DNA from 3 places in the Delftia sp. NA_296.1 genome. Region 1 is predicted to be linked to each of the others. Evidence: predicted binding sites of a transcription regulator. Region 1 holds the regulator's gene; each other region holds the start of a gene.

Region 1 (4,398 bases):
TCCTGGCAACGCCGCCAGCAGGAGATCATTGTCTTTGCACAGGCCAGGCCGGAGCAAGGCGCCAGGGACCGCTCGCCCTTCACCACCTATTCCTACATCGACGTGCTGCGCGGCCGCATTCCTGCAGCGGCATTCCGCGGCAAATACGTGCTCATCGGCACGACGGCCACTGGCCTGGGCAGCCGCTTCACCGCACCGCTGGGCACCAGCGCGCGGCCCATCTCCAGCGTGGAGATGCTGGCCCATGTGCTCAACGGCAGCCTGCAGGGCTCGCATGTGCATCCCGCATCGGCCACGCTCAACCGCGCGCTCAATGCGGCAGCCGTGCTGCTGGCCCTGCTGGCCCTGGCCTGGCTGGGCCCGTCGGGCGGCATGCTGGCCTGCGCGCTGCTGGCCCTGGCCTGCCTTTCGCTGGCCGGGCTTGCACCGCGCCTGTGGCAGGTGCAGACGGCGCCTGCAGCCGGCCTGCTGGGCCTGGCCCTGGCCTATCCGCTATGGAGCTGGCTGCGCCTGCGCGCCGCCGCGCGCTTTCTGGCGCTGGAACTGCGCGACCTGCAGGGGCAGGGCCTGCCCACCGCGCTGCGCCTGGGCGGCGACCTGCTGGACCAGCGCATCGCGGCCGTGGAGCAGGCTTCGCGCCAACTGCGCGCCCTGCACCATTTCGTCAGCGAAAGTCTGCGCCAGCTGCCCTCGCCCACCTTTGTCTGCGACCGGCAGGGCCATGTGCTGCTGGCCAATGCCGCAGCCCACGCCTATGCACGCAGCCTGGGGCATGACCTCAGGGCCGGCGATGCCCTGCCCCGGCTGCTCGATGGTCTGCGGGCACTGGACACGGCAGCCGGCGCATCCGCCGGCCAGCCCTTGCTCACGCCCGAGGCACTTACCGCCCACGGCCTGCCGCCCAGCAGCGAGGGGCGCGACCCCATGGGACGCAGCCTGATGCTGCTGACCCAGACCTTCGAGGCCCCGCCCACCACGGGCTGGCTGATCACCCTGGTCGACATCAGCGATCTGCGCAGCGCCCAGGCCCAGCGCGACCAGGCCATGCAGTTCATCTCGCACGACATCCGGGCACCCGTGGCATCCATCATCACCTTGCTGGAGATGCAGCGCGGTGCCGCCCAGTCGCCCGACCTGGGCATGCTGCTCCCGCGCATCGAAGGCTATGCCCAGGCCTCCCTCCAGTTGGCCGACGATTTCGTGCACCTGGCGCGTGCCCAGCAGCAGGCGCTGCGCCGGCAGCGGCTGGACCTGGGCCTGGTGCTGGACCAGGCCGTGGAAAGCTGCTGGGCCCAGGCCAGCGCGGCTCATGTGAAGCTGGAGTTCAGCCTGCCCGAGCAGGAATGCCCCGTGCTGGGCGACCCGGGCATGCTCCACCGCGCAGCCGTCAACCTGATCGGCAACGCCATCAAGTACGGTGCGCGTGGAGAACCGGCAAGCCCCGCCACGGTGCAATGCCTGCTGCTGCAGGACGCAGGCCATTGCCGCATCGCCATCCGGGACCACGGACCCGGCATGGATGCGCAGGCCGTCGCCCGCCTGAGCCAGCCCTTCGAGCGCCTGGACCACCATAAGCACCTGGACGGCGCAGGCCTCGGGCTGGCCTTTGTACGCACCGTGGCTGCCCGCCATGGCGGGCAGCTGGAGATAGAAAGCGCGCCAGGCCAGGGAAGCACCTTCAGCATCGTGCTGCCGAAAGCGCAGGACGCCTGACCGGGGCGCCATCCCAGCGGATGGCCCATGCAAACGAAAAAGCCCTGAAGTCTTTCAACTTCAGGGCTTTGCGTTTTTTGGTGCGGCTGGCAGGAATCGAACCCACGACCCCTTGGTTCGTAGCCAAGTACTCTATCCAGCTGAGCTACAGCCGCAACGCTTCGCATTGTAGCAGCGGGTTTCGGAGCTTCCAGGCAAAAGCGCCATATTTCTGCAAAAAACCTGGAAGTCGCATTCAACGGCAGCCGGGCGCAGCCATGTCACGCAGCAGCGTTGCGCCCAGCAAAAAAGCCTGCCGCCCGGAAAGGCGGCAGGCTTTTTCATACCAATGGATGGTAGGGCCTCCCAGAGTCGAACTGGGCACCAACGGATTATGAGTCCGCTGCTCTAACCAAGCATGAGCTAAGGCCCCTGATTCACCAAGGCAGCGCGGACGCACGCCATGGCAAACAACTATTGTAGAGCCTAACCTGCGGGACTCAGCGCTTGTGGCTCAGCGCGTTGCTGACGAGCTTGGAGGTGATGTCCACGATCTGGATCATGCGGTCGTAGTGCATGCGGGTGGGGCCGATCACGCCCAGCGTGCCCACCACCTTGCCATCGAGCTCGTAGGGCGCGCTGACCACGGACAGCTCCTCGAAAGGCACGACCTGGCTTTCGCCACCGATGTAGATGCGCACGCCTTCGGCCTGGCTGGAGAAGTCCAGCAGCCTGAGGATCTGGGTCTTTTGCTCGAACAGATCGAAGGCGCGGCGCAGATTGCCCATGTCGCTGGAGAAATCGCTGACCGACAGCAGATTGCGCTCGCCCGAGATAACCACGTCCTCCTGGGCACTGGTCATGGCTTCCGTGCCCACGTTGACGGCTGCCTGCATGAGCGTGGCCACCTCGCCGCGCAGAAGTTCGACCTCGCCCTTGATGCGCTCGCGCACCTCTTCCATGGCCAGGCCTGCGTAGTGGCTGTTGAGAAAGTTCGATGCCTCGATCAGCTGCGAGGCCGAGTAGTCCACATCGGTGAAGATGACGCGGTTTTGCACGTCGCCGTCGGGCGAGACGATGATGACCAGAAAGCGCCGCTCGGAAAGCCGCACGAATTCGATGTGCTTGAACACCGAGGTGCGGCGCGGCACCAGCACCACGCCCACGAACTGGGAAAGGCTGGACAGCAGGTTGGCGGCGTTGGCGATGACTTTCTGCGGCTGCTCGGGCACGAGCTCGGGCGTCACGATATCTGCACGGTCCGCAGTGAGCATGGTGTCCACGAACAGCCGGTAGCCCCGGGCTGTCGGAATGCGGCCCGCCGAGGTGTGCGGGCTGATGATCAACCCCAGGTCTTCGAGGTCAGCCATCACATTGCGTATCGTGGCAGGCGACAATTCAAGCCCCGACGCACGCGACAGGGTTCGCGAGCCCACAGGCTGGCCGTCAGCGATATAACGCTCGATCAGCGCTTTGAGCAACAACTTGGCACGTTCGTCGAGCATGTGATGATTTTAATGATGTAATTTCCAGAAATGACGTCCACGTTTCGCCACGTTGCCTTGATCGGGAAGTACCACGCTCCCAGCGCAAGCGCCCCGTCCGAGAATGCCAGCAACGCGCTTGAGCGCATTGCGGACTTCCTCAGGCGCCAGGGCTGCGAAGTCGTGCTCGATACCCAATCGGCCCTGCATGCAGGGCTTACAGACTACCCCACCCTCGATGTCGACGGCCTGGGCAGGCATTGCGACCTGGGCCTGGTCGTCGGCGGCGACGGCACCATGCTGGGCGTGAGCCGGCACCTGGCGCAATACGGAACGCCCCTGATCGGGGTGAACCAGGGCCGCCTGGGCTTTGTCACCGACATCGCGCTGGAGGACTTCGAGGCCACGCTCACGCCCATGCTGCAGGGCGAATACGAGGAGGACCTGCGCCCCCTGATGTGCGCCCGCGTGATCCGCGACGGCCAGTGCGTGTTCGAGGCCCTGGCCATGAACGACGTGGTGGTCAACCGCGGCGGCACCTCGGGCATGGTGGAGTTGCGCATCGAGGTGGGCGGCCGCTTTGTCTCCAACCAGCGCGCCGACGGCCTGATCGTGGCCACGCCCACGGGCTCCACGGCCTATGCGCTGTCCGCCGGCGGGCCGATGATGCACCCGTCCATCCCCGCCTGGGTGATGGCGCCCATTGCGCCGCACAACCTGTCCAACCGCCCCATCGTGCTGTCCGACGCCAACGAGGTCACGATCGAAGTCGTGGCCGGGCGCGATGTCAGCGCCAATTTCGACATGCAGTCCCTGGCCTCGCTGCAGCACGGCGACCGCATCCTCGTGAGCCGCGCCCACCACAGCGTGCGCTTTCTGCACCCCAAGGGCTGGAATTACTTCGCCACGCTGCGCAAGAAACTGGGCTGGAACGAGGGGGGCGCCTGACCATGGCGCTCAAGCGCATCGTTCTGCGCGACTTCGTTATCGTGCAGGCCCTGGATCTGGACTGGCATGCAGGCTTCACCGTGCTGACCGGCGAGACCGGCGCCGGCAAATCCATCCTGATCGACGCATTGCAGCTGGCCCTGGGCGCCCGCGCCGACGCCGACGTGGTGCGTGAAGGCTGCACCCAGGCCGATATCTGCGTGGAGTTCGACGGCTGCGCGCGGCTGCGCCCCTGGCTGGAGGCCGCAGGCCTGGCCTGCGAGGACAACAGCCT
Region 2 (4,398 bases), on a different contig from region 1:
GGGACCTGTGGCTTGAAGAAATCACCGCAGCCCAGAGCGATGTCTGCGAACCGGAATGGGTGCAGGCCGAGCATCCGCTGTTCCTGCTCTACACCTCGGGCTCCACCGGAACCCCCAAGGGCGTCCAGCACGCCACCGGAGGCTATCTGCTGCATGCCGCCGTGACCTGCGCCTGGACCTTCGACCTGCAGCCCTGCGATGTCTTCTGGTGTACGGCGGACATCGGATGGGTGACCGGCCATACCTATATCGCCTACGGCCCGCTGGCGCTGGGCGCCACGCAGGTGGTGTTCGAGGGCGTGCCCACCTACCCGGACGCGGGACGCTTCTGGAAAATGATCGAGGCCCATGGGGTCACGGTCTTCTACACGGCGCCCACGGCCATTCGCTCGCTGATCAAGGCCGCCGACGCCGATGCGCAGGTGCATCCCGCGCGCTACGACCTGGGCAGCCTGCGCATCCTGGGGTCCGTGGGCGAGCCTATCAATCCCGCCGCCTGGCACTGGTACCACGAGCAGGTGGGCGGGGGCCGCTGCCCCATCGTCGATACGTTCTGGCAGACGGAGACGGGCGGGCACATGATCACGCCGCTGCCCGGAGCCACGGACCTGGTGCCCGGCTCCTGCACGCTGGCCTTCCCGGGCATTGCCGCCGCCGTGGTGGACGAGGCCGGCAACGAGCTGCCCTGGGGCGACAGCGGCATCCTGGTGATCAAGCGCCCCTGGCCCTCCATGATCAGGAACATCTGGGGCCATCCCGAGCGGTTTGTCGCCAGCTACTTTCCCGAAGAATTCAAGGGCCGCTACTACCTAGCGGGAGACGGCGCGGTCCGCGATGCGCGCACCGGCTACTTCACCATCACCGGCCGCATCGACGATGTGCTCAACGTCAGCGGCCACCGCATGGGCACGATGGAGATCGAGTCCGCCCTGGTGGCCATGACCGACCTGGTGGCGGAGGCCGCCGTCGTGGGGAGGCCTGATGACACGACGGGAGAGGCCATATGCGCCTTCGTCGTCCTCAAGCGTTCGCGGCCCAGCGGCGCCGAGGCGGCCGACATCGCCAGGCTGCTGCGGGAGTGGGTGGCCAAGGAGATCGGGCCGATCGCCAAGCCCAGGGACATCCGGTTCGGGGACAACCTGCCCAAGACCCGCAGCGGCAAGATCATGCGGCGATTGCTGCGCAGCATTGCACGCGGCGAGCCCATCGTGCAGGACACCTCCACCCTGGAGAACCCGGCGATCCTGGAGCAGCTGTCACAGGCCTGCTGACGGCCAGGCTGCAATCCACAAGCGATGCAGCCTTGTCAGGCCGCGAGGCCGGCAAGGCAGCCCGCCCGTTCAAGCTCCCAGATGTTGGAAAGCAGCTGCCGGGCACGTCCCTCGCCGGCAACGGGCGCGGCAAGCTCGAGCACGGGCTCGACGGTGCTGTCGATTGCGGCGCCCCTGATGCGCACCCTCGCCGAGACACGCCGGATCAACGTGGGCCTGGCATGTCCCGACCGGGACGAGATGGTCTACCTGGAATCCATCCGCTACAACCGCCGGATCGTGCTCAGGCATGTGGTCTCGGGCCAGCGCGTTCCCATGGAACTGACGTCGCTGGGGCGCGCCTACCTGGCAGCAGCGCCAGCGGCCAGGCGCAAGGCCTTGCTCGACAGCTTCAGGCTCAAGAGGGGCGCCCAATGGCCTGCGCTGGAGCAGCAGATCCAGGCGGCGATCAAGTCCGTGAAAAGCCAAGGCTTCTGCGCCGCATCGTGGCAGCCGGAAGTGGTTGCGCTGGCCACGCCGCTGGTGACACCCGATGCCATCTATGTCCTGAACTGCAGCGTCTCCACCACGGAGCCTTTGCCGGCCATCGTGCAGGAGCTGCACCCGGCCTTGCTGCAACTGGGCCGGCAGATTGAAAGCCTGCTGGAAAAACTGTAATGCTCTCCCAGCAATATGCGCCCACCGCTGGCAAGCAGGGTTTCCAAAAATCGCTCAGACTAGGCACAAACGACTTTTGGCACTCCAAAAATGAGTGCAACCATCTGAAAAACCCACGGAACTTTGGCTTTAGCACTCGGTCATAACGAGTGCTAATATGAAGGAATGGAAGAAAGGAACTCTGCAATGACAAACGCCTCCGGCTCCATTGCGACCACCTTGGCACCCGCTAACCCCTGGGCCCTGGTGCCGCCTCTGGGCAATTTGGATGCCTACATTTCCGCGGTCAACCGCCTGCCCATGCTCACCCTTGAGGAAGAGCAGGACTACGCCCGCAAGCTCAAAGAACACAGCGATCTGGATGCCGCAGGGCGTCTGGTGATGTCCCACCTGCGCCTGGTGGTGTCCATCTCGCGCCAGTACCTGGGCTACGGCCTGCCGCACGGCGACCTGATCCAGGAAGGCAACGTGGGCCTGATGAAGGCCGTCAAGCGCTTCGACCCCGATCAGAACGTGCGCCTGGTGAGCTACGCCATGCACTGGATCAAGGCCGAGATCCACGAGTACATCCTGAAGAACTGGCGCATGGTCAAGGTCGCCACGACCAAGGCCCAGCGCAAGCTGTTCTTCAACCTGCGTTCCATGAAGCAGGGCCTGAAGTCCGACGCCGCCATGGCCGAGGACGGCGCCATGCTGCGTGACACGCTGACCTCGGGCGAGATCGACGCCGTGGCCGAGAAGCTCAACGTCAAGCGCGAAGAAGTCATGGAGATGGAAACGCGCCTGGCCGGTGGCGACGTGCTGTTGGACCCCTCGCCCAGCGACGATGGCGAGCAGGCCTTCGGCCCCATCGCCTACCTGGCCGATGGCGCCCACGAACCCACGGCCATGATCGAGTCGCGCCAGCGCGACCACCTGGCCACCGACGGCATTGCCATGGCGCTGGATTCGCTGGACGACCGCAGCCGCCGCATCGTCGAGGAGCGCTGGCTCAAGGTCAACGACGACGGCTCGGGCGGCATGACGCTGCATGAGCTGGCCGCCGTCTACGGTGTCAGCGCCGAGCGCATCCGCCAGATCGAGGTGGCTGCCATGAAGAAGATGAAGAAGGCCCTGGCCGAGTTCGCCTGATGGCCTGACGGCCTGGGCTGACAGGCCGCTTCAAGACAAACCCGGATAATCTCCGGGTTTTTTATTGCCCGCATCCTTTGCGGCCCCCACGTACCCCATGCCCGCCAGCGCCATCTCGCCACTACGCCGCCTCTTCGCCAATGCCTTGGCCACCGCCCTGGCTTCGGCCCTGCTGCCTTGCGCTGCCGTGGCGGGCGACAACTGGCCCAGCAAGCCGCTGCACCTGATCGTCGGCTTTCCCGCAGGATCTTCCCCGGACCTCACGGCGCGCGCACTGGCCGAGCCGCTGGAAAAGCGCCTGGGCCAGCCCGTCATCGTCGAGAACAAGGTGGGCGCAGGCGGCAACATCGCAGGCGAGCAGGTGGCCCGTGCGCGCGACGGCCATACCTTCAGCGTGATGATCAACGGCAACCTGACGATTGCCCGCCTGCTCAACCCGGCCGTGCGCTACGACCCCGTCAAGGATCTGCAGCCCGTCAGCCTGATCGGCGTGGCGCCCCTGGTGCTGGTGGCTCCGGCCGGCGCGCCCGAGGGCCGCGCCTTCCTGGAGGCCGCGGCCCAGGCTGGCAGCCGCTGGAGCTACGGTTCCCCAGGGGTGGGCACGGTGGGCCACCTGGGCATGGAGCTGCTCAAGAGCCGCTCCGCGCTCAGGCCCGAACACATTCCCTATCCCGGCTATCCGCAGGTGTTCAACGCCATCCAGGGGGGCGACCTGCAGCTGTCCATGCTGCCGCCCGCACTGGCCATGGCCCAGGTGCAGGCCGGCAAGCTGCGCGGCGTGGCCGTGACCTCGGCCGCGCGCAGCCCGCTGGCGCCGGGACTGCCCAGCCTCAAGGAGCTGGGCGTGGGGGATTTCGATCTGGAGATCTGGAACGCCGTGGCCGCGCCCAAGGCCATGCCCGCCGCCCATGTGCAGAAGCTGGCCGAAGCGGTCAGCGAGATCGTGCGCTCGCCCGAGATGCGTGCACGCCTGGCCGCCCAGGGCTGGCAGGCTGTCGGCAGCTCACCCGAGGGCCTGGCCCTGCGCATACGCCAGGACGTGACGGCACTGGGCCGCATCATCCGCGAACAGGGAATCCACGCGCAATGACGTGCTTGATCACACTGCCATGACCGCTGCCCAAGCCTTCACCGAACTCAACGCCTGGCAGGTCATGGCCTGGGGCCTGCTCTTCTTCGGCGTGCTGTACACGGCCGGCGGCTGGGGCATGACGGCGCTCACGCGCTGGCTGCAGCGGCGCGGCGTGGGCCGCGTGCTGGACACGCGCCCGCTCAAGCCCGACCAGTTGCGCCGCGAATGGCGCCAGTCGCTGCATTCGGTGCTGATCTTCGGCATCGG
Region 3 (4,398 bases), on a different contig from region 1:
GGAGTACCTGCGCCTTCGCAACAGCGAGGCGTTTCAGGCGGAGGTCCGCAAGGCGTTGAGTCGGTAAGGTGGAGCTCCTCCCCGCCCAGGCCATCGCGGCAGCGGCTGGCTGCCTAGGGACGTGGCCCGGGGCTTTGCCTACAGGCCCAGGTCGGACAGACCGGGGTGGTCATCGGGGCGGCGGCCCAGCGGCCAGTGGAACTTGCGCTCCGACTCCTGGATGGGCATGTCGTTGATGCATGCGAAGCGTCGGCGCATGAGACCGTCGGCCTCGAATTCCCAGTTCTCGTTGCCGTACGACCGGAACCAGTTCCCGGCATCGTCGTGCCACTCATAGGCGTAGCGGACTGCGATCCGGTTTTCCGCGTACAGCCAAAGCTCCTTGATCAGCCGGTAGTCAAGTTCCTTCTTCCACTTCCTCTCAAGAAGGGCCTGGGCCTCGGCGCGGCTGTTGGCGAACTCCGCCCGGTTGCGCCATTTCGTGTCGAGGGTATAGGCCATCGCGACCTTGGCCGCATCGCGTGTGTTCCATCCATCCTCGGCCAAACGGACCTTTTGGACGGCGCTTGCGAGCGAGAACGGGGGCAGGGGTGGGCGAGTTTCCATGATGTGACCTTTTGAAGAGATGTAGAACGATCTGTCTACATGCGCCACTTTAACGAATGTGGAACGATCTGTCTACAATGTCTTCATGAAAACTTCCCAGCCATCTCTCGAGTCATTGCCGCCCCGCGAGCGCATCCTGGTGGCCGCCCATGGCCTCTTCTACGCAGAGGGCATCCGGGCCACGGGTGTGGACCGGATCATCGAGCGGTCGTCGGTCAGCAAAGTCACCTTCTACCGCCAGTACGCCAGCAAGGACGACCTGATCCGGGCGTACCTCGACTACCGCCATGAGCGGTGGATTTCCTGGTTCCAGGCCAGCCTGGCGCAGGCGACTGACGCTGGCTTACCAGCGTTGGAGGCCCTCGCAACCACCCTCAGGAGCTGGTTCGGCCAGCTCGACTTTCGGGGCTGCGCCTTTCTCAATGCCGCTGCCGAACTGGGCTCGTCCGACCCTGAGATCCTGGCAACGGTCCGGCGGCACAAGCAGGAAATGTCGTCCGTGCTGGATCGCCTGTTCGGTGGCCATCCCGTGTCCGTGGGCGCTGCGCTCACCCTGGTGGCGGATGGCGCCATCGTCCATGCGCAGATGGGTCAGCCGATCGATGAAGTCATGGAGAACTTCAAGGCAGCGGCAGCGGGGGTTGTGAATCGGCCCCTGCCCTTGCGCTAGTGCCGCACCGGGTGTGCCGTCTTGCGGCACATCGACCCTACCTCTTGAATCCTGGCCGAATTGCCTTATTATTAGCACTCGTTGGGCATGAGTGCTAACAGTCCTCTGTCCCACATTGCTTCGAATGCCGGCCCGCCGGGCCGGCAAGTCTTTGTTTCAACTTTGTTGATGATTTAGGAGTTGGTATGAACCTGCGTCCCCTGCACGATCGCGTGATCGTGAAGCGCCTCGAGAACGAAACCAAGACGGCTTCGGGCATCGTGATCCCCGAGAATGCCGCCGAGAAGCCCGACCAGGGCGAAGTGCTGGCAGTGGGCCCCGGCAAGAAGAACGACAAGGGCGAAGTGATCGCTCTGAACGTGAAGGTCGGCGACCGCGTTCTGTTCGGCAAGTACAGCGGCCAGACCGTCAAGGTCCATGGCGACGAACTGCTGGTGATGAAGGAAGACGACCTGTTCGCAGTCGTCGAAAAGTAATCCGCGCTTCGAAACCGCACTTTCCAACTGAATCCGGAGAATTGAAATGGCAGCAAAAGACGTAGTTTTCGGCGGCGAAGCACGCGCCCGCATGGTTGAAGGCGTGAACATCCTGGCCAACGCGGTCAAGGTCACCCTGGGTCCCAAGGGCCGCAACGTGGTGCTGGAGCGCTCCTTCGGCGCCCCCACTGTGACCAAGGACGGTGTCTCGGTCGCCAAGGAAATCGAACTCAAGGACAAGCTGCAGAACATGGGCGCCCAGCTCGTGAAGGAAGTGGCCTCCAAGACCAACGACATCGCCGGTGACGGCACGACCACCGCCACCGTGCTGGCACAGGCCATCGTCCGCGAAGGCACCAAGTACGTGGCCGCCGGCCTGAACCCCATGGACCTCAAGCGCGGCATCGACAAGGCTGTCGCCGCCCTGGTGGAAGAGCTGAAGAAGCAATCCAAGGCCACCACCACCTCCAAGGAAATCGCCCAGGTCGGCTCGATCTCCGCCAACTCCGACGAATCCGTGGGCAGCATCATTGCCGAAGCCATGGACAAGGTCGGCAAGGAAGGCGTGATCACCGTTGAAGAAGGCAAGTCGCTGGCCAACGAACTCGACGTCGTCGAGGGCATGCAGTTCGACCGCGGCTACCTGTCGCCCTACTTCATCAACAACCCTGAAAAGCAGGTTGCCCTGCTGGACAACCCCTTCGTGCTGCTGTTCGACAAGAAGATCAGCAACATCCGTGACCTGCTGCCCACGCTGGAAGCCGTGGCAAAGGCCGGCCGTCCCCTGCTGATCATTGCAGAAGACGTCGAAGGCGAAGCCCTGGCAACGCTGGTGGTCAACACCATCCGCGGCATCCTGAAGGTTGTGGCTGTCAAGGCTCCTGGCTTCGGCGACCGCCGCAAGGCCATGCTGGAAGACATCGCCATCCTGACGGGCGGCAAGGTCATCGCTGAAGAAGTGGGCCTGGCGCTGGACAAGGTGACCCTGGAAGACCTGGGCCAGGCAGTGCGCATCGAAATCGGCAAGGAAAACACCACCATCATCGACGGTGCTGGCCAAGCTGCTGAAATCGAAGCCCGCGTCAAGCAGATCCGCATCCAGATCGAAGAAGCCACCAGCGACTACGACCGCGAAAAGCTGCAAGAGCGCGTGGCCAAGCTGGCTGGCGGCGTTGCCGTGATCAAGGTTGGCGCTGCCACCGAAGTCGAAATGAAGGAAAAGAAGGCCCGCGTTGAAGACGCCCTGCACGCTACCCGCGCTGCTGTGGAAGAAGGCATCGTGGCCGGCGGCGGCGTGGCTCTGCTGCGTGCCAAGCAAGCCGTGGGCGACCTGAAGACCGGCGATGCCGAGCAAGACGCCGGCATCAAGCTGATCATGAAGGCCATCGAAGCGCCCCTGCGCGAAATCGTGGCCAACGCCGGTGGCGAGCCCTCGGTGGTGGTCAACGCCGTGCTGAACGGCTCGGGCAACTACGGCTTCAACGCTGCCAACGACACCTACGGCGACATGCTGGAAATGGGTATCCTGGACCCGACCAAGGTGACGCGTACAGCCCTGCAGAACGCCGCTTCCGTGGCATCTCTGCTGCTGACGACCGAAGCCATGATCGCCGAGTCTCCCAAGGCTGAAGGCGGCCCTGCCATGCCCGACATGGGCGGCATGGGTGGCATGGGCGGCATGGGCATGTAATTGCCCGCCGCAACCGGGCAGGCCTTGCGCCATGCCCGGTTTGCCCAGCAAGACAAAGGCCGCCCTCGGGCGGCCTTTGTCATTGCATGAACGCTTTTGCCGATGTCTTTCAGGACACGGCCTGGCCCCAGGCCCGGCCCAGGCGCGCCACGGCCTCGGTGATCTGGGGCACGGTGGGCGCCGCATACGACAGGCGCATGCACAGGCCGGCCTTGTCTGCCGCATCAGCCGGGAAGAAGGCCTTGCCCGGCACATAGAGCACGCCCTGCTCCACCGCTGCCGTGAACAGCGCACGGGCCAGGGCCTGGGAATCGCCCGCAAGCCGCTGCGGCGGCAGCAGCTGGGCCCAGACGAACATGCCGCCCGCAGGCCGCACGAAGCGGATCTGATCGCCCAGCGCCGACTGCATGCCGGAGCACAGCGCATCCATGCGCGCCGCGTACTCGGCGCAGGCCTGGGCCAGCTGGGGCGCATAGCGGCCCGAGCGCAGATAGTGCGCGGCGATCATCTGCGCCAGCGGCGAGGTGCACAGATCGGCCGTCTGCTTGGCGATGGTGCAGCGGCGCAGCAATTGGGCGTCGGCCAGCATCCAGCCGATGCGCAGCGCAGGCGCCACGGTCTTGGACAGGCTGGACAGGTAGACCACGGGATTGGCCTGGGCGCCGCACAGCGCCAGGCCCGTTTCGTAGATCGACGGTTCGCGCTGGAAGGTAAAGCGCAGCTCGCCATAGGGGTCGTCCTCGACGATGACAAAGCCATGCTGGCGCGCCAGCTCCACCAGGGCCGTGCGCTGCGCCGCGGGCAGCAGGGTGCCGCCCGGGTTGGAGAAGTTGGGCACGGTATAGAGCAGCTTGGGGGCGCGCGCATGGGGCCACTGCGCCAGCAGGCGGGCCAGGGCCTCGGTGTCCAGGCCCTGCTCGTCCGTGGGCACGGCAACGACCTGTGCCTGGGCCAGC

What was found. Region 1 encodes HrcA, which represses chaperone genes, less so after heat shock. Its sites were predicted from a motif close to TTAGCACTCNNNNNNNNNGAGTGCTAA; they were not measured.
Region 2: a site for HrcA is predicted at 2,058-2,084, ahead of rpoH (RNA polymerase sigma factor RpoH). Genes of this name have one in related genera too.
Region 3: a site for HrcA is predicted at 1,348-1,374, ahead of ACUTR7_RS24005 (co-chaperone GroES). Genes of this name have one in related genera too.

The regions. Positions count from the first base shown of each region.
Region 1 is NZ_JBQZGF010000010.1:108,242-112,639, reverse strand. Features, by position in the region: gene ACUTR7_RS22960 (CHASE2 domain-containing protein) at 1-1,713, shown strand, start outside; tRNA gene ACUTR7_RS22955 (tRNA-Arg) at 1,792-1,868, opposite strand; tRNA gene ACUTR7_RS22950 (tRNA-Ile) at 2,047-2,125, opposite strand; gene hrcA (heat-inducible transcriptional repressor HrcA) at 2,193-3,197, opposite strand; gene ACUTR7_RS22940 (NAD kinase) at 3,228-4,124, shown strand; gene recN (DNA repair protein RecN) at 4,127-4,398, shown strand, end outside.
Region 2 is NZ_JBQZGF010000005.1:318,731-323,128, reverse strand. Features, by position in the region: gene acs (acetate--CoA ligase) at 1-1,271, shown strand, start outside; gene ACUTR7_RS15240 (IclR family transcriptional regulator domain-containing protein) at 1,449-1,928, shown strand; gene rpoH (RNA polymerase sigma factor RpoH) at 2,115-3,059, shown strand; gene ACUTR7_RS15230 (Bug family tripartite tricarboxylate transporter substrate binding protein) at 3,157-4,149, shown strand; gene ACUTR7_RS15225 (sterol desaturase family protein) at 4,169-4,398, shown strand, end outside.
Region 3 is NZ_JBQZGF010000011.1:75,101-79,498, reverse strand. Features, by position in the region: gene ACUTR7_RS24020 (DUF4148 domain-containing protein) at 1-67, shown strand, start outside; gene ACUTR7_RS24015 (nuclear transport factor 2 family protein) at 139-606, opposite strand; gene ACUTR7_RS24010 (TetR/AcrR family transcriptional regulator) at 692-1,276, shown strand; gene ACUTR7_RS24005 (co-chaperone GroES) at 1,462-1,752, shown strand; gene groL (chaperonin GroEL) at 1,799-3,442, shown strand; gene ACUTR7_RS23995 (aminotransferase-like domain-containing protein) at 3,552-4,398, opposite strand, start outside.